Regions from separate parts of the Ruminococcus sp. RTP21484sp1_RTP21281st1_A8_RTP21281_210402 genome, predicted to be linked through region 1. Evidence: a T-box and tRNA genes for the amino acid it is inferred to sense, from the RefSeq annotation. Region 1 holds a T-box; the other holds one or more tRNA genes.
What was found. The T-box of region 1 lies ahead of metG (methionine--tRNA ligase). A T-box ahead of a tRNA ligase gene usually reads a tRNA of that ligase, here a tRNA-Met.
Positions count from the first base shown of each region.

Region 2: it has a tRNA-Met gene. The T-box ahead of metG (methionine--tRNA ligase) is inferred to sense a tRNA for this amino acid. The anticodon was not compared.

Region 1 is NZ_JBCPGE010000024.1:43,076-59,580, reverse strand. Features, by position in the region: gene AB5170_RS12650 (uracil-xanthine permease family protein) at 30-1,385, opposite strand; gene upp (uracil phosphoribosyltransferase) at 2,021-2,650, shown strand; gene AB5170_RS12640 (SpoIIE family protein phosphatase) at 2,731-4,368, opposite strand; gene AB5170_RS12635 (GNAT family N-acetyltransferase) at 4,365-4,982, opposite strand; gene AB5170_RS12630 (bifunctional 2-polyprenyl-6-hydroxyphenol methylase/3-demethylubiquinol 3-O-methyltransferase UbiG) at 4,979-5,839, opposite strand; gene AB5170_RS12625 (TatD family hydrolase) at 5,865-6,641, opposite strand; gene AB5170_RS12620 (TSUP family transporter) at 6,721-7,152, shown strand; gene AB5170_RS12615 (NAD(P)-dependent oxidoreductase) at 7,149-7,562, shown strand; gene AB5170_RS12610 (molybdenum cofactor biosynthesis protein B) at 7,659-8,150, opposite strand; gene moaC (cyclic pyranopterin monophosphate synthase MoaC) at 8,119-8,652, opposite strand; gene metG (methionine--tRNA ligase) at 8,730-10,688, opposite strand; T-box leader at 10,777-11,062, opposite strand; gene AB5170_RS12595 (transcriptional repressor) at 11,251-11,649, shown strand; gene AB5170_RS12590 (NADH peroxidase) at 11,879-12,424, shown strand; gene AB5170_RS12585 (hypothetical protein) at 12,642-13,862, opposite strand; gene AB5170_RS12580 (zinc ribbon domain-containing protein) at 14,180-15,439, opposite strand; gene AB5170_RS12575 (IS110 family transposase) at 15,824-16,505, shown strand, end outside.
Region 2 is NZ_JBCPGE010000026.1:144-16,648, forward strand. Features, by position in the region: gene rhaD (rhamnulose-1-phosphate aldolase) at 1-830, opposite strand, end outside; tRNA gene AB5170_RS12965 (tRNA-Val) at 1,299-1,371, shown strand; tRNA gene AB5170_RS12970 (tRNA-Met) at 1,390-1,463, shown strand; gene AB5170_RS12975 (hypothetical protein) at 1,531-2,223, shown strand; gene AB5170_RS12980 (hypothetical protein) at 2,276-3,823, shown strand; gene AB5170_RS12985 (hypothetical protein) at 3,906-5,054, opposite strand; gene AB5170_RS12990 (RNA polymerase sigma factor) at 5,047-5,556, opposite strand; gene AB5170_RS12995 (phosphoribosylformylglycinamidine synthase) at 5,825-9,622, opposite strand; gene AB5170_RS13000 (LysR family transcriptional regulator) at 9,942-10,853, shown strand; gene AB5170_RS13005 (class II aldolase/adducin family protein) at 10,932-12,020, shown strand; gene AB5170_RS13010 (Mrp/NBP35 family ATP-binding protein) at 12,137-12,967, opposite strand; gene AB5170_RS13015 (metal-sensing transcriptional repressor) at 12,993-13,322, opposite strand; gene AB5170_RS13020 (DUF6783 domain-containing protein) at 13,485-13,649, opposite strand; gene AB5170_RS13025 (DUF6783 domain-containing protein) at 13,590-13,733, shown strand; gene AB5170_RS13030 (hypothetical protein) at 13,742-13,969, opposite strand; gene AB5170_RS13035 (xanthine phosphoribosyltransferase) at 14,210-14,782, shown strand; gene AB5170_RS13040 (substrate-binding domain-containing protein) at 14,866-16,332, opposite strand; gene AB5170_RS13045 (WYL domain-containing protein) at 16,396-16,505, opposite strand, start outside.

The DNA of each region.
Region 1 (16,505 bases):
AGCATCACCATATAGGAAAGCCAGCTGGATCAGTCGTCTTCCATCTCCTCTTTCTTCTTTGCAGTCTCAAACACATAGTCATTTCCCGGAAGAACGGCGTTCAGCAGGATTCCTACAATTGCAGCAAGTGCAAGTCCTGTAAGAGTAATATGTGCGCCTGCGATGGTAAATGTAAGTCCATCGGAAATGCCAAGACCACAAACCAGGATAACCGCTGTAATAACCAGGTTACGGGAACGTGTCAGGTCTACTTTGTTCTCAACTACATTACGGACACCAACAGCAGAGATCATTCCATAAAGAATAAAACTGATACCACCGATGATCGCAGACGGAAGGGAACTGATCACCTCAGCCATCTTCGGGATAAAGCTGAGGATAACTGCATAAATAGCAGCCAGACGGATTACCTTCGGGTCGTAAACACGGCTCAGAGCAAGAACACTGGTGTTCTCTCCGTAAGTTGTATTTGCAGGTCCACCGATCAGTGCTGACAGAGAGGTTGCAAGTCCGTCACCCAGAAGTGTACGGTGAAGCCCCGGGTCTTCGATGAAATTGCGGTCAACCGTTGCGGAAATAGCAGAAATATCGCCAATGTGCTCCATCATGGAAGCAATTGCGATCGGTGCCATTGCAAGGATTGCAGTAATGTTAAATTTGCAGAGGAAGAATTTCGGAACACCTACGATCGGCGCACTTGCTACTCCTGCAAAGCTGAGGATAGCACTTCCATCTGCGTTTGTCATACCCAAGGCATTCATGATCAGGGCAACCACATAAGAAACAACAATACCCATCAGAATCGGAATAATACGGAACATTCCAACGCCCCAGATGTTGAAGAAAATAACAGTTCCAAGTGCGATCAAAGCAAGGATCCAGTTCTGGGATGCGTTGCTGATTGCAGACGGTGCAAGGCTAAGACCAATACAGATAATAATCGGACCAGTTACAACCGGAGGCAGATAACGCATGACGCGCTTTACGCCAATTACCTTAACGATCATTGCAAGTACCAGATACAGAAGTCCTGCTACAAACACACCACCGCATGCATATGGAAGCTTCTCTCCATAAGACATGTTGGCAAAAATTCCGGTGTCAAGCTCTGCAACGGTGGCAAATCCGCCAAGAAATGCAAATGATGATCCTAGGAATGCAGGTACCTTCAGCTTAGTCAGTACATGGAACAGAAGTGTTCCAAATCCGGCACAGAACAGGGTTACCTGAATGGATAAGCCCTCGCCGTGAAAATAGTTGTTTACCAGGATCGGCACCAGAATGGTAGCGCCAAACATGGCGAACATATGCTGGAGCCCCAGAATCAGCATCTGTGGGATTCCCAGCTTTTTGGCATCATAAATGCCCTCAACTCTGAATTTCATAAATATAGTTCCTCCTTTTCCCTTAGAGCCTGTTCACAACCTGACTGGTAACGCACTTCACACTGTACAGAAATCATACATTCGCATGATTTCTTCCAATACGGTCTATACTGTGAACAGCAATCGTTACTGTTCACTGGTAACGTTCCGCGAGGCGTTTTTTGTGAACAAAGTTCACAGAAAACCCGAGAATTGCGGCGCGAAATCATGCGAATGCATGATTTCTGTGCATCGCGAAGCGCGTTACTGTGAACGGAGTGAACAGTAACCAGCAATCTTGTTATAGTATAAAGTATGCGACAAATTTTTACAATTATTGACTTTCTATAGAAAGTGCGATATGATTTTTACAGTATTCCCATAGAGCATTTTCAATACGCTCTGGAACCCGTTTAAAAAAGGTTCTGAAGGGATTGTTAGTTCCTGTTCACTGGTAACGTTCCGCGAGGTGTTTTTTGTGAACAAAGTTCACAGAAAATCCGAGAAGTGCGGCGCGAAATCATGCGAATGCATGATTTCTGTGCATCGCGAAGCGTGTTACTGATCACGGAGTGAACAGTAACGATTGTTATTGCATAGGGCAATGGCAACTTTATCACACTACGGAGGTTTTTATCATGTCAAATTTTTCAGATATGGACAATGTTTTTATTATGGATCACCCGCTGATCCAGCATAAGATTTCCATTCTTCGTAATAAGGAGACCGGAACAAATGAATTCCGCAAACTTATTGAGGAGATTGCAGTTCTTATGGGTTTTGAAGCTCTTCGCGATCTTCCCCTTGAGGATGTTGAAGTTGAGACTCCTATTGAGACTTGCAGAACTCCTATGATTTCTGGTAAGAAGCTTGCTGTTGTTCCTGTACTTCGTGCAGGTCTGGGTATGGTAAATGGTATCACCACTCTGGTTCCATCTGCCAAGATCGGTCATATTGGTCTTTACCGTGACCCGGTTACTCATGAGCCTCATGAGTACTATTGTAAGCTTCCGGATCCTATCGACCAGCGTCTCATCGTTATGGTTGACCCCATGCTTGCAACTGGCGGCTCTGCTATCTCCGCTGTTAACTTCATCAAACAACATGGTGGAAAGAGCATTAAATGTATGTTTGTTATCGCTGCTCCGGAAGGTCTGAAACGACTTCATGAGGTGCACCCGGATGTGCAGATCTATGTAGGACATCTGGACAGAGAACTGAACGACCGCGCTTATATCTGCCCGGGACTTGGCGATGCAGGCGACAGAATTTTTGGTACTAAATAGATTTTTGACCAGAGCATATTTAAAAAAGGCTGAATTCCGGAAATTATCTCATTTCCAGAATTCAGCCTTTTTTTGCCCGATCATGCTTTTTCCATCTTCGCCTTATACTCTACGCAAAGCATGGTAATATCATCAAACTGCGGTGCCTCTCCCACAAAAGCATCAATATCTTTTTTCACTTCAGGCAGAATTTCTGATGGTGTTCTGTCTTTTACACGATTCAGAACCTGCTCCAGACGCTCCATTCCATAAAGCTGATTTTCTACATTTGTAGCCTCAGTCACACCGTCTGTATACTGGAAGATCAAATCTCCCACATCCAGCGTCATACTGCCGGCTTTATAGTTCATATCTTCAAATCCAGCAAGGACAAAGCCTGGACGAATCTTATATGCCGCAAAACTGCCGCCTGCTTTACAGATAAATGGCATTTCATGTCCAGCATTTACGAAACAGAACTCTCCTGTCACCAGATCCAGCACACCTTCAAAAGCAGTGATAAACAAGCCTTCACTGTTTGCCTCACAAAGAAGATTATTTACAGTAGAGAAAACCTCCCCCAAATCTCTTCCTGGTGTAGTGTGATCCTTGATAAGCGTTTTTCCAATGACCATAAAGAGCGCAGCCGGAACACCTTTTCCGGATACATCGGCCATAACAATTGCCAGATGTGTCTCATCTACCATGAAGAAATCGTAAAAATCACCGCCAACTTCCTTTGCAGGTGTCATAGTTGCATAAATATCAAATTCCTTACGATCCGGAAAAGCCGGGAAAATACATGGCAGCATGGATGCCTGAATATTCCTGGCGATATCCAGCTCAGTGCCGATTCGCTCCTTCTCAGCAGTCACTTTGGACAGATTGGCAATGTAATTTTCAAGCTCTTCCATCATAAAGTTGAAAGAGTCACTTAGTGCCTCGATCTCATCACCAGTTTTCATAGTAATTCTCTGATTCTCAAACTTTCCGCTCTCTGTAATCTCCTGGGTAAAATCAGCCAGCCTGCTGATCGGTCTGGTGATTGTCTTTCGCACAAAGACAATATACGCAGCCATCGTCACTGCGATAATGCAAAAAGAAATCAGAAACATATTGATAAGAAAGGAATTCAGATAATTCCTGACCTCTTTCATATCCAGAATATACTGAATTTCTGCCAGAGCCTTTCCATTCTCGTCCAGAATCACCGAAATGCCCGTGTAATTATAGCCATAGCTGTTGTCCGTCACAAGCGGATGATCCACACCTTTATTCTGCTGATACTGGTTCCATATGGTAATATATTTCTCCATGTCAGCAGGATCATCAGGATTTGCAGCATCAGTGTACAAAATGTCACTTCCATAGGCAATCTGATTCGCAGGATCATCTCCCAATTCCTCAACCAGGGCATCTATGTAGAAATGAACACTGTCTTCATCCGGAACAACCAGAGACAGATATGTAGCATCGCCGTCCTTTTTCAGCTTGTTAAACAGCGTGACCATTTCCGAATATTCTTCTGTCTTGTCCCCGCCTTCTGCCAGGATTTTCTTCACATCCGAAACCGACATCATATCTGCAATACTATTGCTGTTCGTCATTACCCTCTGTGCATATAGATTTTCCAGATAGGATCTGGAGCTTCTATAACTGAAAAGAGAAATGGCAATGGTAAGGATTACACCGATCACGCCAAGTGAAAGTATAAATTTAGGAAGAAGTTTTATTTTCATTTGCAATTCCTTTCCTTAACTTTCTTAAAATAAACCTCTGCATCACACTTGCAGCGTCCTTTGCAATATGGACAATAAAGTTCTTTTTTATTATACCAGATCATCTTTGCAGAAAAAAGATGAACAAACCTGCATTCCTGAAGTGCCTTTTCCAGAGGAACTTTACCGCCTGCATTCCAGCAGATGATAAACACTTCCCCTATGCCCTTCTCCGCAAACTGCCTCAACGCATACTTCATAAGCCAAACTGCCAGTCCCTGTCTGCGAAATGTTTCTTTTATTCCTACAGACTGGATCTTTCCAACAGGTGCCAAAGTATCTTGTTGGCATACCTGTTGAATTTTCTGTTCCGTAAGCCTGGTATCCTCTGCAATCTGCTTCTCATTGGTAAGATAGTAATAAATATATCCTGCAAGCTCTCCTTCTGCAGTTCTCAGCAGAAGGAATGCCCGTTCACTGCTTCCAATGGCCTGCTCAAGCTCTTCTTTCTGATACAGATTTTCGCCTACGCACCTGTCCATAAGCTGCAGTGTTTCCTCAATATCCTCTTTTTCCAATGAATACAGACAAAATTCTCTGCCAGAAGCCCCAAACCTCCCTGTCTTTTGTGTCATAAGCTTCCCTTCTCACAGGACAAAATCTGCATGCCCATTGTAATCTCCGATTCCTCACTCAGAATCAGCTGCTGAAGTTCTTCATAATTCTTCTTCAGCCAGTTCTGCCAGTCCTGATATTTTCTGTTATCCGGTTCTTCCGCCAGCAAGATTTCCACATCCTCGGGCAAATAGGAAAAAAAGGTCTGGAAAATATCTTCTTTTTGCTGCTGTTCGCCTTTGGCAGCGGAAATCCCCTTGCACCAGACATGGATATGATCGTATCCGCAGTTGGTCAGCCAGCCGGGAACGGCCTGACCGGTTTCTCTTTTTCCTGCGTATTTGTCCTCTTTTAAGATATCCAGAAACTGTCCAAGAAGATTCTTTTCATCTGGAGCCAAAGTGGATATGCGGTCATTGCTTTCTGTGATAAAAATCACTCCGCCTTTTTTCAAAAAATTCTTCAATGTGCGAAGCAGCTTTTCCCCATCATGCAAATGCATTAATACAAAAGAAAGACAGATCAGATCAAATTCTCTGTCTTCCGGTTCCGTGCATAGCTTCTGAAAATCCGCGGAAAACGAATCCCGATCCACATCCATCTGATAAAAAGAAAATTTAGTATTTCCGTACTGACTGTTGGCTCTTTCCACAAGCTGCTGATTATACTCCAGGCCAATCACCCTGGAAATCCTGTCATCTGAAAAGCGGTGAAAGGTTCGGGCTCCATCATTGCAGCCAATATCCAGAACAGAAAGTTCTGACTTTCCCTTAAAAAAATGCTCTAACGCAGGTTTCTCTGCCTGTGACAACAGCAAATTCTGTCTTCTCAGTCGTTCCCTCTCTTTTTTTTCCTGAAATACTAACTGACTTTGCACTACTTGTCTCCTTGTCCGTCAAAATTTATGCTCTGAATAATAACCGCTTCGCATTCTCTTCCGTCACTGCAATTACTTCTTCTGCAGTAATTCCCTTGATCTGCGCCAGGGCTTCTGCAACATAGGGCAGATTCAAGGAGGAATTTCTCCTGCCTCGATTGGGCTCCGGTGCCATGTAAGGGCAGTCCGTTTCCAGAACGATCTGGGACAGCGGCGCTATGGCAGCTACTTCTTTCAGCTTCTTTGCATTTTTGAAAGTAAGCACGCCGCCAATGCCAAGATAAAGTCCCATTTTCAAATATTCCGCCGCAATCTCCTTACTGTAGGAAAAGCAGTGAATGATTCCTCCGAACATATCTTTTTTCATATATTCCTTTACAATCTCCAGAGTGTCCTCGGCTGCATCCCGGCTGTGGATCATAAATGGCAGCTTCTCCTCCCTAGCAATGTCCATCTGCGCCCGGAACATCTCCTGCTGCTGTTTATGCTCTGCCTCTTCCTTATGCCAGTAGTAATCCAGACCGATTTCTCCGATGGCGACCATTTTCTCCATATGGGAAAGACGCCGGATCTCATCCAGAGTATCCTGTGTCATAATTCCTGCATCGTCGGGATGAACCCCCACTGCGCCATACACAAAAGGATACGCTTTCATCAATTCCAAGGTCCCGCCAAATCCTCCGACGGACGCGCACACATTTACAATACAGCCCACTCCCCCGTCTTTCATGGAAGAAAGGAGCTGATCTCTGTCTTCGTCAAATGCCTCATCATCATAATGTGCATGTGTATCAAATATCATTTTTCTGCCTCATTTTTCTTTGAGATACAACAATTATAGCATACAAAAATTATACCAGTAAAGTGTTATAAACCGCTTTTTGAAAGTTCTATTTCAGTGTTCCGGTCTTCTCGGCGGCTTCACATCACTTTATAAATTTATAAAAAGCGGACATGTTTACTGGTTCACTGCATCCATAGCAGGAATAAATGCTGTCATCGGCTCCGTCCTTGGCGCAAAGCTTAATCTGATCCTCTCAGCCAAATATCTGCAGATAATAATGGTACTACTCCTTCCCGTTGCAGCGGTCTTCATCCTTGCCAACAAAAGCTTAGGCGAAGAAAGCAAGATGGACACCCTTTCCAGAAGACAGCTTGCAATCCGGGCGGTACTCATTGGTCTGATATTAGGTGCCTACACAGGTTTTTACGGTGCCGGAGGCGGTGCATTTATTTTGCTTGCTTTTACCACGCTTACCAAACTGGATCTGATCACAGCTTCCGGCAATACCAAGGACAGTGACGGAAAATGAAAAACCAGATGAAAATGATCGCATATGCTGTTGAACCGGAAGAACTTCCTGTTTTTGAGAAGTATTACCAGAATTACAATATAGACCTTAAGCTTCTCAGCGAAAAACCTACACTAAAAAATACTGCCCGTGGTTCCATCATTGATTCAACAGCACTTATCAAAGCACTTGAAAGCGGCCATATTGCAGGAGCAGGTCTTGATGTAATTGATGGAGACCGGAATATTTATTACCGGGATCACAAAAATCAGATGATTATACATCACGAAATGGCAATCTTAAACTCTATGCCTAATGTACTTATGCTGCCTCACGCCGCATATTTTACAGATCAGGCACTGGAAGATATGGTGCACAACTCTCTGATTGTAACAAGCCAGTATTTTAAAACTATGAAAGAGCAGCCATAAGCAGTCTTCGTCAGCCCCCAAACTAAGAATCCCCTCCACAAAAGCAACTGCTGCATAGTGGAGGGGATTCTCATTTACTATAAAATTTATGAATATTTACTGCCTTGCACAATTTCCAGCTTCCCCGGTCATAATCTCAATACCATGACCAAGAGCTCCAATAATGTATTCCAGACTCTCCTTTACTGCTTTCGGACTGCCTGGAAGATTAATGATCAGAGTCTTTTTTCGGATTCCGGCTGTAGCGCGGCTGAGCATGGCGCGGTTTGTGATCGTCATGCTGTAAGCGCGGATGGCCTCCGGGATTCCCGGAACCTTACGTTCTGTAATATCTTCGGTGGCCTCCGGCATAACATCCCGCGGGGAAAAGCCAGTTCCGCCAGTAGTCAAAATCAGTTCTGCCTGATTCTCATCTGCGATTTCCGCCATTCTCTTAGAAAGCATGGCACGGTCATCTGGAAGAATATCCATAGAGACTACCTGATAGCCTTCTCTTTCTACGATTTCCTGAATCGCCGGACCGCTTAAATCTTCCCGCTTACCCTGAAATCCCATATCACTGGATGTGATAATTGCTACTCGCTTCATTTTTCTCCCCTTCATTTTTTATTTCTTTGAACAAAAAATCCCCACTCTTACCGCCAGTTTTCTCTACCAGGTGAATATCTGTCATCACCATATGCTTGTCGATTGCCTTGCACATATCATAAATTGTAAGAAGAGTCACCTGAACACCTGTAAGGGCTTCCATTTCCACACCGGTTTTACCGTCTGTCTTCACAGTGCAAAAAGTGCGGATAATTCCATTTTCTTTTTCAATTTCGAAATCAATGGTACATTTGGTAACCGGCAAAGGATGGCACATAGGTACCAGATCCGAGGTGTGCTTCACAGACATGATCCCGGCAACTCTGGCAACGCCAAGAACGTCTCCCTTTGCCACAGTGCCTGCAGTAAGATGCTCCATGATTTCTGCTCCAACCTGGATAGAACCTGTTGCAATTGCAGTTCTGTGGGTAATCGGTTTATCCGAGACATCCACCATAACAGCATTACCATTTTTATCAAAATGGCTTAGTTTATTACACATAATTCGTCCCTTTTTATAACAATATTAACCTATTATATTATATTCCGGCTATATCAGATGGACGCTTCCGGTCAAAATCAGCAGATTTCAGATCCTGTCGGCATATTTTTTTCAGGGCTGACTACGCATACATTTCCCTCAGCATCCTCTGCGCAGAGAATCATTCCCTCACTAAGAATTCCTGCAAGTTTCGCTGGTTTTAAGTTGGTTACTACCATAACCTTTTTGCCAACCATTTCCTCTGGTGTATAGTAAGCCTTGATTCCAGATACGATCTGGCGAACCTGGCTTCCAATCTTAACCTGGGAGCAAAGAAGCTTCTTGGATTTCTTCACCGCCTCACAGGCAATAACCTCACCAACCTGGAACTGAAGCTTTGCGAAATCATCAAATGTGATCTCCGGCTTCGCCTCAATATCTACAACCTTCTCCTCTGGCTTTTCTTCCTTCGGCTCTTCTTTCGGTGGATGAAGCTCGTTTACTTTTTCCATAACTTCTTTGATGTCCATACGGGCAAAAAGGATCTCCGGTTTATCTGTTACCTTGTTTCCTGACGGATACAGTCCAAATGTCTTCAGATCCTCAAGAGTTCTCTCTGAAGCATTTAACTGACCAAGGATTCTCTTTGTTGTGTCCGGCATAAAGGACCCAAGAAGAGTGGTTCCAATGCAAATGCCCTCAACCAGATTGTAAAGAACGGTTGCAAGACGATCCTGTTTGGATTCGTCCTTTGCAAGTGCCCATGGCATTGTCTCATCAATATATTTGTTGCAGCGTTTGAAAATAGTGAACACTTCTGTGATGGCATCTGCTACACGAAGTTTCTCCATCTTTGCATCAACCTTTGCAGGAACAGAAAGAATGAAGCTCTTCAGATCATCGTCAACAGGTTCTGTTACGCCTTTATTCTCTACCACGCCGCCAAAGTATTTGTTTGACATGGAGATGGTACGGTTTACCAGGTTTCCAAGAGTATTTGCCAGCTCGGAATTCATACGCTCTACCATCAGCTCCCAGGTGATCACACCATCGTTGTCAAACGGCATTTCATGAAGTACGAAATAACGGACAGCATCAACGCCGAAGAAATCAACCAGCTCGTCTGCGTAGATAACGTTTCCTTTGGATTTGCTCATTTTTCCATCGCCCTGGAGAAGCCACGGATGACCGAATACCTGCTTCGGAAGAGGCAGATCCAGTGACATCAGGAAGATTGGCCAGTAAATAGTATGGAAACGGATGATATCTTTTCCAATAAGATGAAGGTCGGCAGGCCACATCTTGTTAAACAGTTCAGAATTGTCTCCATCGCAATCATAACCGATTCCGGTAATATAGTTGGTCAGGGCATCCAGCCATACATATACAACATGCTTCGGATCAAAGTCTACCGGAATTCCCCATTTGAAAGAAGTTCTGGATACGCACAGATCCTGAAGTCCCGGAAGAAGGAAGTTGTTCATCATCTCGTTCTTACGGGATTCCGGCTGAATGAATTCCGGATGTGTCTTAATGTGCTCAATCAGACGGTCTGCGTATTTGCTCATTTTGAAGAAATAAGCCTCTTCTTTGGCTGGTACGCATGGGCGTCCGCAGTCCGGACATTTTCCGTCTACAAGCTGGGATTCTGTGAAGAAGGACTCACATGGAGTACAGTACATTCCCTCGTACTCTCCCTTGTAGATGTCCCCTTTTGCATACATTTTCTTGAAAATCTTCTGAACCTGTTTCTCATGGTCTTCATCTGTGGTACGGATGAATTTGTCATAGGATGTGTTCATCAGATCCCAGATGCTCTTGATCTGACCGGATACGTTATCAACGAATTCCTTAGGTGTAACACCTGCTTCTTCTGCTTTCAGCTCAATCTTCTGGCCATGCTCGTCAGTTCCGGTCTGGAAAAATACGTCGTAGCCCTGCTGTCTTTTATAACGCGCAATGGCGTCTGCCAGAACCGCCTCGTAGGTATTGCCAATGTGCGGCTTGCCAGATGTATAGGCAATGGCTGTGGTGATGTAATATTTTGGTTTACTCATTGTATTTCCTCCTTTTCTGTGTAACAAAAAGAGCTGGTTAAACTTCTCCTTCCTGTCACAACATAAAAAAACGTCTTCTCAAATATACTGAGAAGACGAGTTATCCCGTGTTACCACTTCTATTCATTCCCGCCTCACGGTACAGATGGAAAAACCATCTTCGGGAATCTCACCGGGTACCTTCATACCCTTACGCTATAACAGGCGTTCCTGTCGCAGCCTAAATTACTTCAACTGCGCCCCTCCAAAGCCATCTTCCATCTGTTCCATACACACCCCCTCTCAGCCTGGAAAAGCAACTCTTAACTGCTCATCTCCCGGGGGATTCTCTGTAATGCGGTACGCAAATGTACTCTCTTTTTCTATGGGTTTGGCTTATAAATTCATATAAAAGAGCGTATCACATTTTAATGGGTTTGTAAACCCAAATTTATCATTTTACAGCGATGCAATATTTATAATTTTAGTGTAAATTTAGCCAAATTACTATTGACAAATTTGCAATTATCTTGTATATTAATATCAGTAACAATTACTATTATTGAGAGAAAGGAGGAATCAGATGGCCACATTGAAATACAGCCGCCAGAGAGAATCTATTAAGGAGTTTCTTACTGGCAGAACCGACCATCCCACCGCTGATTTTGTTTATGAGAATATGAAGCAGATTTATCCAAACATCAGCCTTGGAACTGTATACCGAAACCTCTCTCTTCTCGCTGATCTGGGTGAAATACAGAAGCTTTCCAGCTTTGGCGGAGCAGACCGATTCGATGCCCGCACCGTTCCCCATTGTCACTTTATGTGCACCCGCTGCGGCAGAGTGATGGACGTATTCAGCGAACATATTGATAAAAGCCTTGAGAGTATTGCAGCTGACTTTAAGGATGGTCAGATTTCCGATTATAAAGCAAGATTTTTCGGAATTTGCAAGGAATGCCTGAAGGAAGAGTCTCACTAATCAGTTGAATAAATTTTTCATTTTCTGATCATAGCTATTCTGTAGGGAATTACAGCCGCTCGACAAGCAATGGCCACAGCACCAAACTTTAAGTGAACATTCGATCCTGTTAGAAAAAAGTTTCAATAACTCTTGACAAGCAAGAAACAATATGTTACCATAAAACAGTAATGATTACTATTATTAAAAACTAAATAAAAATTTTATATAAGAAAAGGAGAATTTAATTATGGCTAAATGGGTATGTAGTGTATGTGGTTATGTTCATGAAGGTGACACAGCTCCGGAAGTATGTCCAATCTGCAAGGCTCCGGCTGAGAAATTTACGAAACAGGATGATGAAATGGCATGGGCAGCTGAGCATGTTGTGGGCGTTGCTAAAGGTGTCAGCGAAGACATCCTTGCTGATTTAAGAGCAAACTTCGAGGGCGAGTGCTCTGAGGTTGGTATGTATCTTGCTATGGCACGTGTTGCTCACAGAGAAGGATATCCGGAAGTTGGTATGTATTATGAGAAAGCTGCTTATGAAGAAGCAGAGCACGCAGCTAAATTCGCTGAGTTATTAGGTGAAGTTGTTACAGACAGCACCAAGAAGAACCTTGAGATGCGTGTAGCAGCTGAGAACGGCGCTACAGCTGGTAAGACTGATCTTGCGAAACGTGCTAAAGCAGCTAACCTTGACGCAATCCATGATACAGTTCATGAAATGGCAAGAGACGAGGCTAGACACGGAAAAGCATTCGCTGGTCTGCTTAAGAGATATTTCGGAGAATAATTTTTACCGGGGAATCGCATAAAATAAAGCTTTTTATAAAAGGGAATCACTTTCGTGATTCCCTTTTTGGGCAGACTTCCGTCATTTTTAATATGTAAATCAGGTGTCCCTAACCCATTTTTCACTCTTAAAAACTCTCAAAATGTGTCTCTCCCGTTTCGTTTAATTTGTGCTGACCACAGTCCCTCCCCGCATAGCTTCTCTCGCTATTTTGTACTTAATTTTCTGTAAATTCATACAACGGCATATTGTTCTCATCATATAAAACAATCATCATAACCGCATTCACCTCGCCGGTTGCACTTTCAAAGCATAATAAATAATAGCCGTCACGGTCTAATGATTTCACAATATAACGTTTTTCCTGATTTCCAGATGTAATTGTTCGGATCAGTTTTCCATCTTCGATTCGCCAGCTTCCATTAATCTCAGGCCAGTTGGGATTTATTTCTTCTCTTGTGCGATAGCTGTCATCTGTTCCAAAGCTTCCAAGCTGTTTTGTATTACCATCTGCGTCATATTCATAAAGGTCTCCGGCACCAGTGGTTCCGCCAATTGCCCAGTTGACCGTATAATACCGGAATCTGCATGGAAAAATGGAGGATAATTCCTCTTCTGTTAAAGTCTCAAACTCGTCTGCATGAGCTTTGAAGTAATAAAATCCACTTTCATAGTCATTATCCGCATCTGTATGATTCACATATGCAGCAATAAAATCATCTTTGGGTTTTATAACCTTCTCCGCCTGTGCAAGCTCTGCTTCCTGTTTTTTCCTGCTGCTTTCCTGCGCTTCTTCTATTTCATGTTTACTTTTTCTTTCCTTCCTGCCTTCCTCATCTAACGGCGCACCATATCCGCCTTCATCAATTAGCTCTGCGATATTGCCTGCTTCCAATGCAAAGCTATATTTAGATGAACCAAGATTCAGTACACAACGTATATCATTTCCTTCATATAAACATTTCACAATATCTTCTCCTGAAGATCCGCTGACATAAACATTGCCATTGGGTTCCTCACCTAGCAAACCATATTCATATACCGTATTTATACTTCCAACTTTTATTTTCAATTCTTTAGAATCAGAAGAAAAATAAGTAGCAGGGGTATCCTTATACTCTAAAAGTTTAAAAGATAAATCATAACAATAATCAAATTCATCAAAATTAATATATGCTGTGACAAGCAGATCACTACCGGTTGTTGCCGTGTTGCTAAAGGTTCCGGAAACAACCGTACTTATAACAGATTGCCCCGTTGCATCCCCGAAGTCATCTACTACCGCAACTTTTCCCCAGGAGTTATTGTTTCCTTCATCCGTACTGGAATCCTCTTCTATTTCTGAAACTACCTCTGCATTCTCTTCCCCATAGGAAAGCGTTGGAGACATAAATACGCACCCCAATGCCAACGCCAGCGCTAATGTTCTTTTCTTCATCCTTTGACCCCCATTTTTTGTAATTTTATTTGAGACTGATAAGTTATCATATAATAATAGGAGGAAGGAAAGCAATTACCTGAAAGCATAGTACAAGAAGAAATTATTACTGTTCACGACCTTCACAGCAACACGCTTCGCGATGCACAGAAATCATACTTTGCAGGATTCTGCTACTGCAGCAGGGAGTCTCGGCGGCATCTGCCATTGTGCCGTAATATAAAAAGAGTTACAGACCGCAAAATGATTAATCTGTAACCCTAAAACTCTTATTAAAATATTACTTGAACGCTATATAAAAAAGCCCTCACAGAGCATTACTCCGAAGCAGTCTCAAAATTTGCCTTCGCCGTATCCACCGAATGCTCTGCTTTATTATCAATGTCCACATCATTTTCTGAGAAAGTACTTCCCGCGAAATCAAGGACTTCATTCCCAGGTAGATTCTCAATGCAGACCGCCGTTCCATTTCCGGTAAATGTATTATTCAGATAGTTGGGCGCTGTACCATAAGCCATGCTGCTGTTAAACTTCAGTGCAATTTTATTATTGGTAAAAGTACAGTCCATTGCATTTACCCAGGCTTCATTATTGGCAATTGCAGCCGTATCCCAACCATTAAAACTGCATTTGGAAAGTAAAGTAAGACAATACGCGTTCACCCCAATTCCAGAATTCCCTTTAAACTGGATTCCTGACATTTCCGCGTAATTTCCATTCAATCCGCGCAAGCTGACGGTTCCTGTGAAAGTAGTCACGTCATCTCCGTCTGAGCTGCCATAAATTCCCCACACATGATTTCCAAAAACAATATCACCATCATAAGTTACTGCCGGAAGATGAAGGTAAACCGGAATTTCCGATGACACCTCTTCCTCAATGGAAGCCAGCAATGCATTCAGTTCCTCTGTGGTCTCCATAGGCGTATCCTCTGAAAAATAGGTAACTGCTGCCTGCTTTTCAATGGTAAGCCGTGTGCTAAGAGAAATCGTATCTCCGTTTTTCATCGTCAGATTCCACAAGATATCGTTAGTACCGCTGTCTGAGGTATAAATAATATCAGAAACATATGCTGCATTTGGAAAACTCTCGTTATGAACCGGTTCTACATAATCTACCTTCCGGGAATTTTCTCCAGGTTTTGTATCCACCTTACAGGAAACTACCTTTTCTGTAAATTCTTCCCACGCCAGTTCTCCAGTCTCCTGATCCAGAACATACAGCTGACATGGAAGGGCACTCTCCATTCCCTGTGCCAATGTATCAGTACGTTCACCCTGGGCATGTCCTGTTACTCCATCATCTTCGGAAAAATTCAACAGCAGTTTATAAGATTTTCCTTTGTCTTTATAAACCACCTGCGCCCCTCCCTCATAGGACTTCGGACGGTGATGCAGGGAAAAAGCTGCTCCAACAGCTGCCAGAAGCACTACCACAGCAGCTGCTCCAAAAGCCGCCTTTCTCCATCGTTTCGGTGCTTTTATCTCCTGTTTTTCCTTCTGGACTGCTGTACAGTGAGGACAAAAAGAAGCGTTGTCCGAAAGAGGCTGTCCGCATTTTATACATTTTTTACTCATATTTTTCTCCTGGTATGATGTAGTCATAGACCAATAAGGTCATCCACATCATATTCTCTAATCTATATCCTGGTTGGTAAGAGGATTCTCCTCCATAATCACTCCAACCATAGATACGTGTATAAGTTACATACATTTTTGTATGATTATTCACTCCTAGACTATGTCTGTTACATAAGGTATTATTTTCCATTGGATAGGGAAAAGGACGATTTTCTCCTAGGGAGCTGGCTTATGTCCAGTAATACCCGTAACTTAAGACTGTCATTCCATCAATGAAAATTTATGTTTTAGGCTGGTTGGGAGCAATTAAGCTATACCCGTATAACGCGCCAGGTAGTGTATTCATTGTTTTTTATGGAACCCTATCGGAAGGAGCATATAATGCATAACAAAAACTATATTTCCGTCGGCATTGATGTCGGTTCAGCTTTTAGCTTTATGACAATTCTTGCGCCAGACGAAACAGTGATCTTGAAACCTTTCAAGATTACTCACAATAATAAGGATTCTTTGGAACGAGCTGTTTCTGAAATTAAAAAAGCAGAAGAGCTGTATTCCTTAGAAAGTCGCACCTTTCTAGAATCCACTGGGATTTATCATTTCCCGCTCTTCTGCTATCTTGTTGATTGTGGTTTTAACGCGTCCATAATCAATCCTATTATTACACATTCTACTAAGAATGGAAATATCAGAAAAGTAAAAAATGATAAAATCGATTCTAAAGGTATTGCCAAACTAGGATTATCAAAAGATATTCCTGTTTCCCAGTTCCCAGCAAAGCTGGTTCTTGAACTGCGTAGCCTTACCCGTAAGTATTACGATTTAACTGATGAGCGTTCTGCTCATATCAATAAACTTAAAGGAGACCTGCATACCGTGTTTCCTCAGTATCTTGACGTTTTCTGTGATGTTACCGGCAAGACCTCAACAATGATTCTTCGCCAGTACGGTACTCCAGACAAGATACTTCGTGGTCATAAGAAGACCATGATTGAAAAAATATCAAAAGCTTCACGAAAAGGTCTTGCCAAAGCTTCTGAAAGATATGAGAAACTCTGTGCTG
Region 2 (16,505 bases), on a different contig from region 1:
TGTTCTTTTTCATAAAGAAATTCTTCCGGTAAAGTAACATGAAAGTCTTTGGCTACTGCGCGGAAATCGTCAGGAGTAATGGTCTGAAGCTTACGCGGTGCCATGGACATTACCTTCACCAGGATTTCCGCAGACTTCTCTACTGTATGGAGAAGGCCAAAGGTCAGATCAAAATCTTCACCAGAGCAGAACATTCCATGATGTGCCCAGATGACAACATCATATTTCTTCATCAGCTCCGCTGTTTTTACTGCAATTTCTCTTCCGCCTGGTACCATCCAGCCTACAACACCTACACCATCCGGGAAAACAACCGGGCATTCTGTAGCAGACTCCCACAGCTCTCTTGTAAATACCTTGTCATCCAGTGGAAGAACAAAGGTTAATGCGATGGTGTTGGTTGTATGTGCGTGATAAATAACACGATGCCTGCCGTTTGTAAGCTTCTTTTTTACCTCATGATTCATAAGGTGGGTTGGAAGCTCGCTGGTTGGGCGGCCGCCTTCTACCAGTCCCCAACGGATCCTGTAATTAACCCCCTTGTCATCCAGTTCAATGATTGCAAGACAGGCTTCCGGGTCAACTGCTATGTTTCTGAAATATTTGCCGCTTCCGGTTACCAGGAAAAACTCTCCTGCAAGTCCCGGCACCTCTGTGCCGATAGGCTGCCACTCGCCTGGTGCATTCAGACGTGGACGGATCATTTCTACTTCTTCTGCTTTCAGACGATAGCTTAAGTTTCCGCCGTTTCTCTCATGCCAGCCCTGCTGGAAACCATCGTCTGCCATTTTAATAAAGCCCTTCATAAATTTGGAATCTAAAATCTTCATACCATCTTCTCCTCTTCTATTTTTCGTATCGCCAACTGACGTTTCCTAATAGGAAAAACAATTGTCAGCTGATCGCAATTATGATCTCAGGGCATGTTTGTGAGCTCTTTTTTATGAGACCATACGAATACGCTGCGTCCGTTCTTTTTCTTCTTGCAGGTATCCGGTATGCTTTTGTTTGCTCTTCTTGTTTACAGACTCAGTATAACACCAATTCTCATTTTGGAAAGAACCTTACTTGCCAAATTGTTTTCCGCTTTTTGCAAATAAGGACCCAAAATAAAAATTTCTGTTTCCAGAGCATGTTTGAGAAAGGCTCTAGTTTTCTTTTTTTCCAATAAAATAGTAAAAAAATATAATTCTAAATTTTTTTGAAAAAATTAAAAAAAGTTGTTGACAATTTGCGACAGTTAATAGTATAATAGCAAAGCGAGCTGCGGAAGAGAAGATACTTCACAGTTTGTATATGGGGTCTTAGCTCAGCTGGGAGAGCATCTGCCTTACAAGCAGAGGGTCACAGGTTCGAGCCCTGTAGGCCCCATACTTATGAAATGAATATGGCGAGATAGCTCAGTTGGCTAGAGCACGCGGTTCATACCCGCGGTGTCGAGGGTTCGAATCCCCCTCTCGCTATTGTAGATGTTGCAGATTGCAGCATCTTTTTTTTGCCCACAATGATCTTACATAAAGGAGTACCTGCATGAACATTGACCCATCCACTCGTAAACTTCTTGATAATGAAACTACCATCCACGAAGCTCAGATTCGCGCTTTGTTCCAGACTCTTGACCGCAAATTTGGTCTTCGGGGGGCTTCTGTACCTATCCGCTTTGGTTACGATGAAGCTGTACTTGGCTCTTATACCCCGGCTTCTGCTCACGAAAAAGAAAGCTTCTATTTTTCCCTTCTGTTTATTGGTTATGCCGTAAAGAAGCCTCTTTCCAAAGAGGATCGCCTGGATCTTTATAAGCACGAATACGCCCATTATATGCAATACAATATGAAAATACCGGCGCAGTACAACTGGCAGGCAGGAAAGCATGGAAGTGCCTGGAAATACTGTTGCTCTCTTGTGGGCGCCGCGCCTACACCCTATTATAGGATCGGAGAAAGCCTTCTGAAGCACGATTATGACAAAGCTCTGAAAAACCCTATTCACGACAAGACAGTTCCCATCCGGGACACCTACCGTCGTGAACAGGCCTACAAAAGCGCCAAACATAGCGAAGTCAAATTCCAGGTAAATGATGTAGTAACTCATCCCAAATTCGGAGAAGGTACTGTAGAGGAAGTCGTACAGCTTTCCAATTCTGTCAGACTGCATATCCGGTTTGCTGATGATGAAGTGAAAAAAATCGATCAGAAATGGCTGCTACGGTCTGGTCATAAATAGTTATATTTTTACAAAACCCAATAAACTTATCATATAAAAGGAGTAAAAAGCCATGAAAAAAAATCATCATCTACACCGGCAGATTCACCTCTGCCTCATTATTTTACTGCTTCTGTTTTGCAGTTCAAGCCAGGTATTTGCCGCAGCAAGGGTAAATGTGAAAAATACCAGGATTAAATTATCAGCCACAAAGCTTACCTATAATAAAAAGGTACAGCGTCCAAAAGTAAGAGTAACTTATAAAGGAAAAGTCTTGAAGGAAAAGAAAAACTATATTGTAAAGTACTCTAAAGGCTGCAAAAAAGTAGGAACTTACACGGTTCAGATTATTGGAAAAGGCACTTATACCGGCACTGCTAAAAAACAGTTTGTTATTTTACCGCCGAAAGCCCAGATAATGAATATCTATGCAAAAACAGCAACTGCAACTGTAGTAGTAAAAAGACAAACCTCCCAGACCAGTGGTTACCAGCTGCGCTATGCCACTAATTCAAAACTAAAAAATGCAAAAACTATAACAGTCAAAGGTAACAAAAACAACACAATTTGTCTCAATGGCCTCCGTGCCGGGACTACATATTATATGCAAACCCGCACTTACATGACTGTTAAAGGAAAAAAATACTATTCCAAATGGTCTTCTACAGGCCATTGCACAACAAACAGAGAGACAAACAGTACCCACCAAAGTGCAACCCCTACACCTACACCAACGCCTACATCCACACCGGTTCCTACACCCACACCGATTCCCAAAGCTGATCTGCCTGCATACGATAAAGAAGGAACTGCACCAGCTAAATATACATATGAAATTTATGGTCTGGACAAACAGAAGGCAGATATTTACACCGATTGTCCCAAACCTTTTTTTATAAAGACAGACAATCCGGATCCGAACTCTTTTTCCTGTATTTTTAATGGAAATGACTCTCGGACCAGCGCATACAGAAGTGGTTCATCTCGTTTCTTTGATGATATTCCTTTAGAAAACAATGACTCAGAAACTACTTCATTAGAGAAAGTAAAAGGCGGTTATATCAAATACGTGCATTTTTCCGAAGCAGGAACCTACACTGTAGAATTCAGGGAATATTCATTATCAGGTTATACGGTTGCAAATACAGTGACATTAAATGTTCTGGATTATGAACAGGCAAAAAACGCATGGATGATTGACATTATTAACAAAACTACAACTACCGATATGACTCCTTTTGAAAAGATGGACGCTATAAGTGCCTACCTCAGAGAACCAGGCCGCTTTAAATATTTAACCAGATATAACGATCATACAGTCTCTCTGGCAGCAGATCCCAATGCTCCATTTTTTGTAACTTACCGTTGGGACTCTAGCACATCACCGGCAATTCTCGGTGAGTTCGCTGAATTAGTCGGTGGATTTGATGATATTCATTATTGCTTTGGTGATTATCCGGTTGGCTCTCCATCATGGTCCATATGGCATTATGTGGTAAAGCTTACTATAGGAAATGAGACGCGAAACTACGCCGTTTGCCCAATGGCTTCAACCGGCAACGTTGAAGAAATCAAAATGATTGATTTTTCCGATCTGAGTAATATGCGAAAGTTCGGATAATCTTAATTTAACAAATCAAAAAAGTCCCCATCCCACTGTTTTAATTGCAAAAAACAGTGAATGGGGACTTTTTTCGATTATTCTATTTTTTAAGCTTCATTTTTACCGGCTCATACGTGGTATTCGTTTCATAGTCATATCCCCGTATTCCGATTTCGTCGGCAAGGTCCGTTTTCTGATAGCTTCTCTGGAAGGTGGCTTCTTTTCCAGACTCTGCCACCTCTGAACCACCGCCAAGGTCGGAAAGCTGCCACAGATTTCCATTCAGATCCATTACATCAAGGGAAATACTGTCGCACTCTTCTAAGAAGATGCAATGGATTGTGACGTAATCGCCCACTTCTGTTTCTTCTATATCTGCGGACAGGATCTTTACTTTTCCATCTGCAGTTATCCCTTCACCATCCACAGGCACATAGGTCATACTTTTCCCCTGGCTCTTATCTTCCAGCTGAAAAGTAATGTTTGTACGCATCACATCATCAACGCACTTAGCATCAGGAAGCGTGGCAGTTCCGATGCAAGAAACGGTAAGATTCTTACTCTCATTTGTCTTTACCGCGGAAGAATAGAAATCTACTACATCATCTTCCAGATTTCGATAATTTCCCACTGCTGTTTCAATGCCCAGATCTGAATCAAAATCAAAGCTGGCTCCGACCTTTACGATGGTCAGTCCTTTTTCTGCGGCATATTCTTCTATTGTCTTATCACTTTCAATTCCAAGATTTCTTACAGGATCCTCATTCAAGGCATCTTGTCCTGCCAGAAGATACTTGCCTCTTTCTTTCGCTGTAACTTCCACCACCACCTGGACACTGTTTTTATCACAAAGGGCTTCCTTCACGGTGTAAGTAAGAATGGAATCTCCATCTTCCTGCTGCACCGGATCTTTTTCAATCAGCTCCTTGGCTTCTTCCGGCATCTTATTTCCAACTTCCTGGAAAAAGCCGGAAATGCCTATATACTTCTCTGCAGCAAAAACAGTGGCACCAAATACCATCACTGCCGCAAATGTCAAGATCAAACTGCGCTTCCAGTTTTTCCGTGTACCAATTTTTCCCATTCTGTCAGTGCCATTTATTACTTTTCCCGTTTTTTCTTCTTTCTGATACCCTCTATTAGACTCTGCCGAATTCTCTATCATTTCCAAGGTCTCATTTACACGCCTGAGCACACATTCCGGCACTTCTGTTTCTTCTGAAAAAACATCAAACAATTTATCATCCATGAATATATCCTCCTTCATACTCTGCACGAAGCTGTTTTCTGGCTCTGGAGAGCCTTGTAAGCACTGTATTCTGGCTGATTTCCAGAAGAGCGGCAATTTCCTTTACACTAAGGGATTTGCTGTAATACAAAAGCATCACCACCTGGTACTTCTCATCCAGGGATGCCAGGATTTCCTTCCATTCACAATCTACATAGCCAGGTTCCTCGAAGATTCCCTCTTCCATTTCCATCGTAGGAAAAACGCGGCCTTTGTGCCGAAGCATTTCATTGCAGTTATTGATCAGGATCCGAATCATCCAGGTTTTGAAGTAAGAATCCTTTTTTAAAGTGGAAAGCTTCTCATAACACTTTAAAATCGTTTCCTGTATGGCATCTGCCACATCTTCGTCATTCTTCAGATAGGCCCAGGCTACTTTGTACATGCTCTGGGTATTCATCCGGATGAGCTGTGCAAATGCACCGGAATCTCCGGCTTTTGCCTTTTTCACCAAATTTTCCATAAGGGTTTTCGCTCCTTTTTTTGTGTTCTGCAGTACACGAAATATATTGCTGTATTTCCTTTTACATACATTAGATGGAAAAGGCAGGGAGAATATTTCATCGAATATAATTTTTCGCCCATGATGAGTGAATACTAAGCATAAAAACAAGAATATTAGATATGTGTAATATTTTACACGGTCGGAGATTTTTAATAAATATAGAAAAAGCTGGCATTTGCAATTTATTCACTCACAAATGCCAGCTCCTATAATCCTATTTACTTATTTATTTGAAGTACTCAACACCAGACTCAAAGATCTGAATATCCTGCTGTCCATAGATGTTGATTGCAACGCCATTGTCGCGACGCTCGCTGTGTGCCATCTTACCAAGGACACGTCCATCCGGGCTTGTGATACCCTCAATGTTGTATGTAGAACCATTGATGTTGGATTCTTCGGACTGATCCAGCTCTCCGTTTGGATTTACATACTGGGTAGCTACCTGACCGTTTGCAAGAAGCTTGGTAAGCCATTCATCGTTTGCTACGAAGCGTCCCTCACCGTGGGAAGCCGGGTTGCAGTATACACCGCCAAGAGCCGCTTTCTGCAGCCATGGAGACTTGTTGCTTACAACCTTTGTGTAAACCATCTTAGAAATATGACGTCCGATGGTGTTATAGGTCAGTGTAGGAGAATCCTCTTTCTGTCCGCAGATCTCGCCGTATGGAACAAGTCCCAGCTTGATCAGCGCCTGGAATCCGTTACAGATACCAAGTGCAAGACCATCTCTCTCATTTAACAGCTTCATAACTGCCTCTTTGATCTTTGCATTCTGGAAGGCAGTTGCAAAGAATTTCGCAGAACCGTCTGGCTCATCACCAGCGGAGAAGCCGCCTGGGAACATGATCATCTGTGCCTGATCAATGGATTTCTCAAATATTTCCACAGAATCACGGATATCCTCTGCACTTAAGTTCTTAAATACCTTAACGTCTACCTCAGCTCCGGCTCTCTCGAATGCCTTTGTACTGTCGTACTCACAGTTTGTTCCTGGGAATACAGGAATGAATACGCGAGGTTTTGCTACTTTATGCTTGCAGACATAAATATTCTTTGTATTATAAATACCATTCTCATAGGTTGCTTCCGGATCTGCTGTCTTTACAGCCATAGCAACTGGTCCATCGTTTTCTTCACCAGAGGTTGTCTTAAAGACCTTCTCCAGAGTACCTGTCCATGCCTTGTAAGCCTCATCCAGTGTAATCTCAGCATTTCCGTAGGAGAATTTGCCATCAGCTGTTACTTCACCGATCACGGTGTATGTGATGGAAAGCTGACCAACCTTTTCAGCCGGAACCTCCAGAACCAGATCACCGAAGCCTGGTGCAAAGAAGTCTCTTGGATCCAGGTTATGCTCAATCTTCACGCCCATTGCATTTCCAAATGCCATCTTGCTGACAGCTGCAGCAATGCCGTGACGGTCAAGTGCATAAGCGGAAACCACTTTGCCTGCCTGCATGTCATTGTGTAATTTCTCGTACTGATCCATAATTGCCGCATAGTCCGGTAAATCGTACTGATCTTTCGGAGCGCGAAGCCATACCAGTTTGTTTCCAGCCTTTTTCAGCTCTGGTGTAATCACATCCTGAAGCTTGGCAACATCCACTGCAAAGGAAACCAGTGTTGGCGGAACATCAATGTCATTGAAGGTTCCGGACATACTGTCCTTACCACCGATAGACGGAAGACCGAAGCCCATCTGTGCTGCATAAGCACCAAGAAGTGCTGCAAATGGCTGGCTCCATCTCTTTGGATCCTCTGTCATACGGCGGAAGTATTCCTGGAAGGTGAAACGGATCTTCTTATAATCACCACCTGCTGCCACGATTCTTGCAACAGATTCTGTCACTGCATAAGCAGCTCCGTGATATGGGCTCCAGGAGGATAAGTATGGATCAAAGCCATAGCTCATCATAGTTACAGTATTAGTTGTTCCATTCTGTACAGGTACCTTTGCAACCATTGCCTGAGTCTCTGTAAGCTGATTTTTACCGCCATAAGGCATAAGAACGCTTCCTGCACCAATGGAGCTGTCAAACATCTCTACAAGCCCCTTCTGGGAGCATACATTTAAGTCTGCCAGTGTGGAGAGCCATTTTTCTCTTACATCCGCTACGTCCGGACGCTCTTCAAAAAGGTTGCCCTCTTTATTCGGAATTTCAACTTCTACAGTTGTCTCCTGATGTGCACCGTTGGTATCAAGGAATGCACGGGAAATATTTACAACCTCTTTTCCTCTCCAGGAAAGCACCAGTCTTGGCTCTTTTGTTACAACTGCAACCGGAACTGCTTCCAGGTTCTCTTCGTTTGCAAAACCAAGGAATTTCTCTACGTCTTCCGGAGCAACAACAACTGCCATACGCTCCTGGGACTCGGAAATTGCGATCTCAGTACCATCAAGACCTGCATATTTTTTTGGAACTTTGTCCAGGTCGATCTGAAGACCAGGTGCCAGCTCTCCGATTGCTACGGATACACCGCCTGCACCGAAGTCGTTGCATTTCTTAATAATATAGCTGACTTCCTCACGACGGAACATACGCTGGATCTTACGCTCTGTAGGTGCATTTCCTTTCTGTACCTCAGCGCCGCAGACCTCGATAGAAGCCTCTGTATGTACTTTGGAGGAACCGGTAGCACCACCGATACCGTCACGTCCGGTACGTCCTCCAAGAAGGATGATGATATCTCCCGGATCAGAATTCTCACGGATAACTGCACGTCTTGGAGCCGCACCCATAACTGCACCGATCTCCATACGTTTTGCAACGTAGTTCGGATGATAGATTTCTTTTACATAGCCGGTAGCAAGACCGATCTGGTTACCGTAGGAGCTGTAGCCGTGAGCTGCGCCACGAACCAGTTTCTTCTGCGGAAGCTTGCCTTTCAAAGTCTCTTTTACGGAAACAGTAGGATCTGCTGCTCCTGTTACACGCATTGCCTGATATACATAAGTACGTCCGGAAAGCGGGTCACGGATTGCACCGCCAAGGCAGGTAGCTGCACCACCAAATGGCTCGATTTCTGTCGGATGGTTATGTGTCTCATTCTTGAAGTTGATCAGCCATTCCTCTTCTTTTCCATTTACATCAACCGGCACTACAATACTGCAGGCATTGATCTCGTCGGACTCTTCCTGATCCTGAAGCTTGCCTTCGGATTTCAGTTTCTTCATAGCCATAAGAGCAAGATCCATCAGGCAGACGAATTTGTCGTCCCGTCCCTTATAAAGGACTTCTCTGTCGGAAAGATATCTGTTATAGGTATCAACGATAGGAGTTTTATAATCACCCTCGTCGAATTTCACCTGTGTAAGCTCAGTGGAGAATGTGGTATGACGACAATGGTCAGACCAGTAAGTATCCAGAACACGGATCTCGGTCATGGATGGATCACGCTTCTCCTCGTTCTTAAAATAGTTCTGGATATGAAGGAAATCCTTGAATGTCATAGCAAGGTTCAAGGAGCTGTAAAGCTCCTTTAATGGTGCTTCTTCCATATCGCGGAAGCCATCGAAGATCTTAACATCTTCCGGGTCTTTGAACTCTGTAACCAGTGTTTCCGGCTTCTGAAGGCCTGTTTCACGGGAATCTACAGGGTTAATGCAGTGATTCCTGATTGCCTCGAATTCTTCCTCTGTAATGTCACCTTCGATCACATAAGTAGTTGCTGAACGGATGATTGGCTGTGCATTTTCGTCCAGGAACTGCACGCACTGTACAGCGGAATCGGCTCTCTGGTCAAACTGTCCAGGAAGGAATTCTACAGAAAAAACATGTGCGCCATCTGCTGCCTCGAATTTCTCCAGATAAAGGTCATCTACCGGAGGCTCGGCAAATACGGTATGGCATGCTTTTTCAAATACATCATCAGAAATATTCTCTACGTCATAGCGGATCAGTTCCCGCACGTTTGTTACAGTCTTAATGCCCAGATAAGAGCTGATCTCATGCTTCAGTTCTTTGGCTTTTACGGCAAAGGATGGTTTCTTTTCTACGTATACTCGTCTTACGTTACTCATTGGAAAACTCCTTTCGTGAATGTGAAATCATAGTGTGGTGTGCTTTTTCATTTTGAAAAAATTGGATGACTGCGCAAAACTGCAGCCATTCTTGCACATTTTCGTTTATTATAGTATCATAGGTTTTGTCATAAGTAAAATTAATATATCTTATATTTTTTATTACTATTACTTCTATATGTAAATAAACAAGGCACATCAGTCATAGCAGAGCTACTTCTTGTGCTTGTCACAAGAAGGTTCGTCTTTCTGTGCATCGCGAAGCGTGTTACTGGTCACGGAGTGGACAGTAACGAGTTTGATTTTGGAGGATTTATATATGGATATCAATCTTGAATTATACAAATGCTTTTACTACGTTGCCACCACCTTAAGCTTCTCTGAAGCCTCCCGCCAGCTGTTCATTTCCCAGTCTGCAGTAAGCCAGGGAATCAAGGCTCTGGAAAAAAAGCTGGGACGGGAACTGTTTTTCCGAAGCACCAAGAAGGTTTCCCTTACCCCTGAGGGAGAAATACTTTTCCAGCATGTCAAACCGGCCCTGGAAATGCTTTCCCAGGGAGAGGCACAGCTTCTTGAGGAAGACAGACTTCAGGGGCAGCTTCGGATAGGGGCAAGCGATACCATCTGCCGGTACTTTCTGATTGACTACCTGAAGCGCTTTCATCAGGATTATCCCGGAGTGCGGATCAAGGTCACAAACAGCACCTCCATGGGCTGCGTGGAGCTTCTGGAAAACCGTCAGGTGGACCTGATCGTAAGCAATCTTCCCAATTCCCGGCTTACCGCACACACAAAAGTACAGATGGTAAAAGAATTTCGGGATATTTTTGTTGCCAATCCGGACTTCTTTCCACTTGAAGGAAAAGCCCTGGAAATAAAGAAGCTGATGGAATATCCTCTTCTCACCCTTTCGTCCAAAAGCACAACAAGTGAATATCTTCATCAGTTTTTTGCATCCCACAGACAGAATCTGATTCCGGAGGTTGAGCTTAACAGCAATGATCTGCTTATTGATCTGGCACGCATTGGTCTTGGAATTGCCTGTGTTCCGGATTACATGCTGGCTTCTTTACGGGGACAGGAAACCTCTCTGATAGAGGTCAGCCTGAAGCAGCAGCTTCCGCCCAGACAATTGGCCCTTGTATATCACGAAAGCCTTCCCTTATCCCAGGCTGCCCAGAAGTTTTTTGACTATTTTTCATCAAAAAGCACAAAAACTACTTCTTTTTAGCATATTTTGATAGCTAAATATTACCATATCATGTACAATGTAGATGTATGAAAAAAACAATGGGAGGTATTAAATTTTATGGATCTTTCAACTTTGGTAAAAATGTCAAACACTTACGGAAGCAATCCTGCTTACGTTCTTGCAGGCGGTGGAAATACTTCTGTCAAAGATGAAACCACACTGTATGTAAAGGGCTCCGGTACACAGCTTGCCACCATTAAGGCAGAGGAATTCGTTGAGATGAGCCGCGCCCGTCTCAATGAGATCATGAAAACAGAGTATCCGGGAAATGACACAGAGCGTGAAGCTGCCTATCTTGCAGATGTAATGGCGGCAGTAACAGATGCAGATAAGACCAAGCGTCCAAGCGTGGAAGCATTACTCCACAATTTATTTGCATATACCTATGTACTGCATGTTCATCCTACTCTTGTAAACGGTCTGACCTGCGGCAATGGCGCAAAGGCACTTTCCGAGCAGCTTCTTGGAAAAGAGGTTCTCTGGATCGACATCTGTAAACCAGGATACACTCTTGCACGTATCTGTTATGAGAAAATGAACGCTTATAAAGAAGAATTTGGAAAAGATGTTCAGGTTCTTCTGCTTCAGAATCACGGTATTTTCGTAGCTGCAAATACCGTAGAAGAGATTGGTGTTTTATTTGATGGCGTGATCTCCACCCTTGAAAAACAGGTAAAACGAACAGCTGACGTCAGTGATGCTGTTACCCCTGAAAAAGAGGCTGCTGCACAGAAGCTTTCCCAGCTGCTCGGACATGCTGTAGAGGTTGTACCGGCTGCTGAAGCAGATAATTTTGTAAAAAATAAAGAAGCTGCCGCACCGCTTCTGAAACCATTCACCCCTGATCACATTGTATATTGCGGTCCATATCCGTTATTTGTTGAAAACATTGATCAGGCAAAAGAAGCACTGGATGCATTTATGGCTGAAAATGATAAAGAACCAAGACTGATCCTGGTTCAGGGCGTTGGTGCATTTATTATGGAAGATGACAAGGGGAAAGCTGCCAAGGCTCAGCTTCTTGCTAAGGATGCCATCAAGCTTGCTGTCTATGCAGAAAGCTTCGGCGGTCCGCTTCAGATGACAGATGAGATCACTTATTTCATTACCCATTGGGAAGCAGAGGCTTACCGCAGTAAGAAATAAAGAAAAGAAAAAGATTCTGGTAAAAACAGGATGTTACAATCTTGTTTTTACACAGAATCTTTTTTTGCAAAATGTTCGCCACAATTTGTGTGTTTTTCTATAGTGCTCCCAGCCTCTTACTGTGGCAGAACTCCATCTGCTGCTTCAATATACGGATTATCGATCTCATCAAAGGCGCCCTCGTCAACCTTGGCTGCATAGGCCGGGTCGATTGGCATTTTGCCAAGAACCGGAACATTCAGGGATGCGGCAATCTCGTCAATGTGGCTTTCGCCAAATACTTTCAGTTCTTTGCCGCAGTCTGGACATTTCACATAGCTGTAGTTCTCTACAAGGCCCAGAACCGGCACCTTCATCATTCCAGCCATATTGTATGCCTTCTTCACGATCATGCTTACAAGATCCTGTGGAGAGGTTACGATCACGATTCCCTGAATCGGAAGGGACTGGAATACAGTCAGCGGAACGTCTCCTGTTCCTGGTGGCATATCTACGAACAGGTAATCTACATCACCCCAGATAACATCTGTCCAGAACTGTTTTACCATGTTGCCAAGGATCGGTCCCCGCCAGATTACCGGAGTGTCCTCAGTTGGAAGAAGCAGGTTAATGGACATAACCTTGATTCCGTTTTTGGTCTCCATAGGGAAAATACCGCTGTCGTTTGCCTGGGCAGCGCCTTTCAGGCCATACATTTTCGGGATGGATGGTCCGGTAATGTCTGCGTCAAGGATTCCTACTTTATAGCCTTTCTTTGCCATTCTGTTTGCAAGAGATGCTGTCACGAAGGATTTTCCAACGCCGCCTTTACCACTTACAATACCGATCACATGCTTTACATTGGACATTGCATTCATTGCAGCCTGCATGCTCTGCGGATTTTTCTTGCTGGCACAGCCTTCACAGCTTGATTTGTCGCAAGTCTTGCTGTCACATTCTTTTGCCATTTTTATCTATCTCCTTTTTCCTTATTTATTTCATAAACCTGTCAATTGCACGTTCCAGTTCCTTGATGGCGTCCTTGTCTCCATGCTCTACCGCATCCACAATACAGTGTTCAATGTGATCCTGTAAAATAATCTTGCCTGTATTATTAATAGCAGATTTCACTGCGGAAAGCTGGATCAGCACTTCGCTGCAGTCCCGGCCGTCTTCCACCATACGTTTGATGGATTCCAGGTGCCCGATTGCACGGGAAAGCCGGTTCAGTACAGCCTTGGTCTGTGCATGACTGTGGTGATGTCCGTGTTCTCCATGGGAATGCATGACAGTGGTGCCATCTTCCAGAACATGGGTATGCATATGCTCTTCCTCGCCTTCATGCAGGTGGTTCTCTAAATGTTCTTCTATCATGTCATCCTCCTGTATTTGCCAACCATTTCGCATATCCAACAGTGTTCTGTGGATGGTTTCTGACTGGTGTAATTCTTTTGAAGCACGTCCGTTTATTATAACATACTTCCCTTAAATATGCACTATTTCTGATGATTGTATTAAAAAATATGCCTTAGAGCCTGTTTGAAAAATCATTCCCGCAATCTGCACGCCCCACTTTGCGGTATATTTTGTCTGAATTCGGTTGCCGTAGCCCGCTACGGCGCCCTCATCCGGACAAAATCTCCCACAAATTGTGACGCACATCTTGCGGAAAGTCTTTTTCAAACATGCTCTAAGGTCGTTGTTGTAAGCAGTAGCTTAAAATCCGCTTCGTGACCTGCAGCTTATATTTCCGTAAAGGAACATCTCTGTTTGATCTGGGAGGTCTGGATGTCAAATATGATGGTGCCATCTTCCAGAACCGTCTTCTCATAGGTTACTTCTTTTCCCTTAAATTTATTCTTTACATATTCTTCCGGGTCTTCTATCTCCACCTCATCTACAAACACATCCCGCATCTGATTCCTGGGGCATTTGTTGAAAATTTCCCAGATTACTTCATACTCTTTCATATTCTCACCTGCTCTTTTTTGTAAAACTATCTGCTCCTTTGTCATCTCCCGCATTTGCATTACTGTTTATCCGGCTGACTGCAGATGTTTTTCACAATAAAGCTAATCCTTTTTCCATAAATTAATTTCATTATAGATATTTTGTACTTTTTTGTCAAAAATAATTGAACTTCTTCAGAGAATGTCGTATCATAGAAATACTAAAATCGAAACGACATGAAGCGAAAAGGAGATATAGCCATGCAGCTTTTAAAAGAACGTATTCTGAAAGATGGCGTTGTGAAACCAGGCAATATATTAAAGGTAGACAGTTTCCTGAACCACCAGATGGACATTGACCTGATCAATGAGATTGGTAAGGAGTTTAAGGCGCGTTTCTCAGACTGCCCCATCACCAAGATCCTCACTATTGAAGCTTCCGGTATTGGCATTGCCTGTATTGCAGCACAGTATTTTCATGTTCCTGTAGTATTTGCCAAGAAATCCCAGAGTGTAAACCTGGACGGCGAGATGTACTGCACCAAGATTGAATCCTTTACCCATAAGAAAGTTTATGATGTTATTATTTCCAAGAAGTTCCTTAGTCCGGAGGATCACGTACTTCTTATTGATGATTTCCTTGCAAATGGCTGTGCTCTTCTCGGACTGATCGATATTGTAAAGAAATCCGGAGCTACTCTTGAAGGTGCCGGAATCGTAATTGAGAAGGGCTTCCAGCACGGCGGACAACAGATCCGTGATATGGGTGTCCGTCTGGAATCTCTGGCTATCATTGATTCCATGACAGATGATTCCCTAACCTTCCGCGATTAATTTTTAGGAGCAAAAATACCAGTAATCACCAAACGATTACTGGTATTTTCATTTTACTTACGTATTTTCATTTTACTTCCGTTTTATGCTTTTCCACTACTCTGCAGCTTGCTATTGCTCTCCTGGTTTTCTCCATCCTTTACAGCCGGAACTTCTTCTGTGCTCACTTCAGGCTCATCCTTTGGAATTACCTGGCTCTTTTTCTCAGGCTCACCACCTTCCGGTGTAAGACTCGCCTCCGGCGTCACTGTCACTTCCGGTGTCGGACTTACTTCCTCGGGAACAGGCATAGGAGAGGCTTCCGGCGCGATCATTTCTGCCAGATAGAATCCATTATCCACAAGAATCTGATAATTATCCTTATCGATCAGCTTTCCATCACAGGTAACCGTTCCAATGATCTTCACACCATTATCATACTGGGAATAATTATTGATATCAACGTCATCCCCATTCAGGTAGGTTTCCACCAGCTTCGTCAGTGCTTCTGCCAGATCCCGGCGATCCATCATGACTGTAAAACCGATTTTTTCTTCTGCCACACTTTTAACAGCATCTGCATCTGCATTTACACCTGTGATCAGAGGCCAGTTCTCATCACCAGGCTGGAGCTGCTCTTTTTCCAGAAGCTCCAGAGCTGCCAGAGCAAAATCATCAGAAGCAGTGCAGATAATATCCGGAGTTTTCTCCAGAGAATAAAATTCGTCTATCTCAGATTTCAGCTGCTTCTTCGCAGTATCTGTATTCTGATCCATAATGCTGGTTTCATCAAAAGTCACACGGCCGGAACGGCAAATCAGGGTACCATCGTCAATATACTCCTGCAGAACCTCCATTATTCCGTTAAACAGGAATAACGAGGCGTCATCATCCGGAGAGCCCATAAGAAACTCTATGGTACGGGCACCTCTGTCTTCCCGGACTTTATCCAGTTCTTCTTTCTCTACAATATTTTTGGCAATCTCTTTTCCAATTGCACGCATATTAAAAGTGACAAAATATTTCACGTTGGGCGTATCCATGATCAGATTGTCATAGTCAATCACCGGAATTGAGAGCTCAGAAGCCTCTTCCAGTACATCTGTAAGACCATATGGATCAACAGGTGAAATTACCAGTGCTTTCAGTTTCTCATCCTGAAGAAGCTCCCTGATCTGTTCTGCCTGGGTGTCAGAATCGTCCCCGGCAAAATACATAGCAGCTTCATAACCTGCCTCTTCCAGACGTGATTTCAGTTCTGTACGCTCCAGACTGCTGTTGATATCCTCTCCCTCTTCCGGAAGCAGAACCCCCACCTTATCAAGATTTTCCTCCGGGGCTTCAGTTGTCTCACTTTCTTCTGAATTTTCATCACTTTTATCACTGTCCTGTTTATCGGACTTTCTATTCGTATCCTTTTTGCTGTCAGCGTCCTTCGTGTCTCCAGTGCCCTCATTTTCGTCCTCAACGCTCTCTTTTACAGCCTCGGTGGCTTCATTTTTACCACAGCCTGTGAGAAAAGCACTGCACACCAGAAGTCCGGTAAGAAGTCCTGCAATTTGCTTTTTCATAAAAATTCCTTTCTATGTAACTTCATATCATTCTCTATTTTCAAGCTTTTTCAAATAGTATTCTTACTTATATTCTTTCAGGATTCCCTTCAGATAATCACGGTAAGCCTGAACTGACTTCTTAGGCTTCATAAGGATTACATCTTTCCCCATGCCTGTAAGCCATCCGTAAA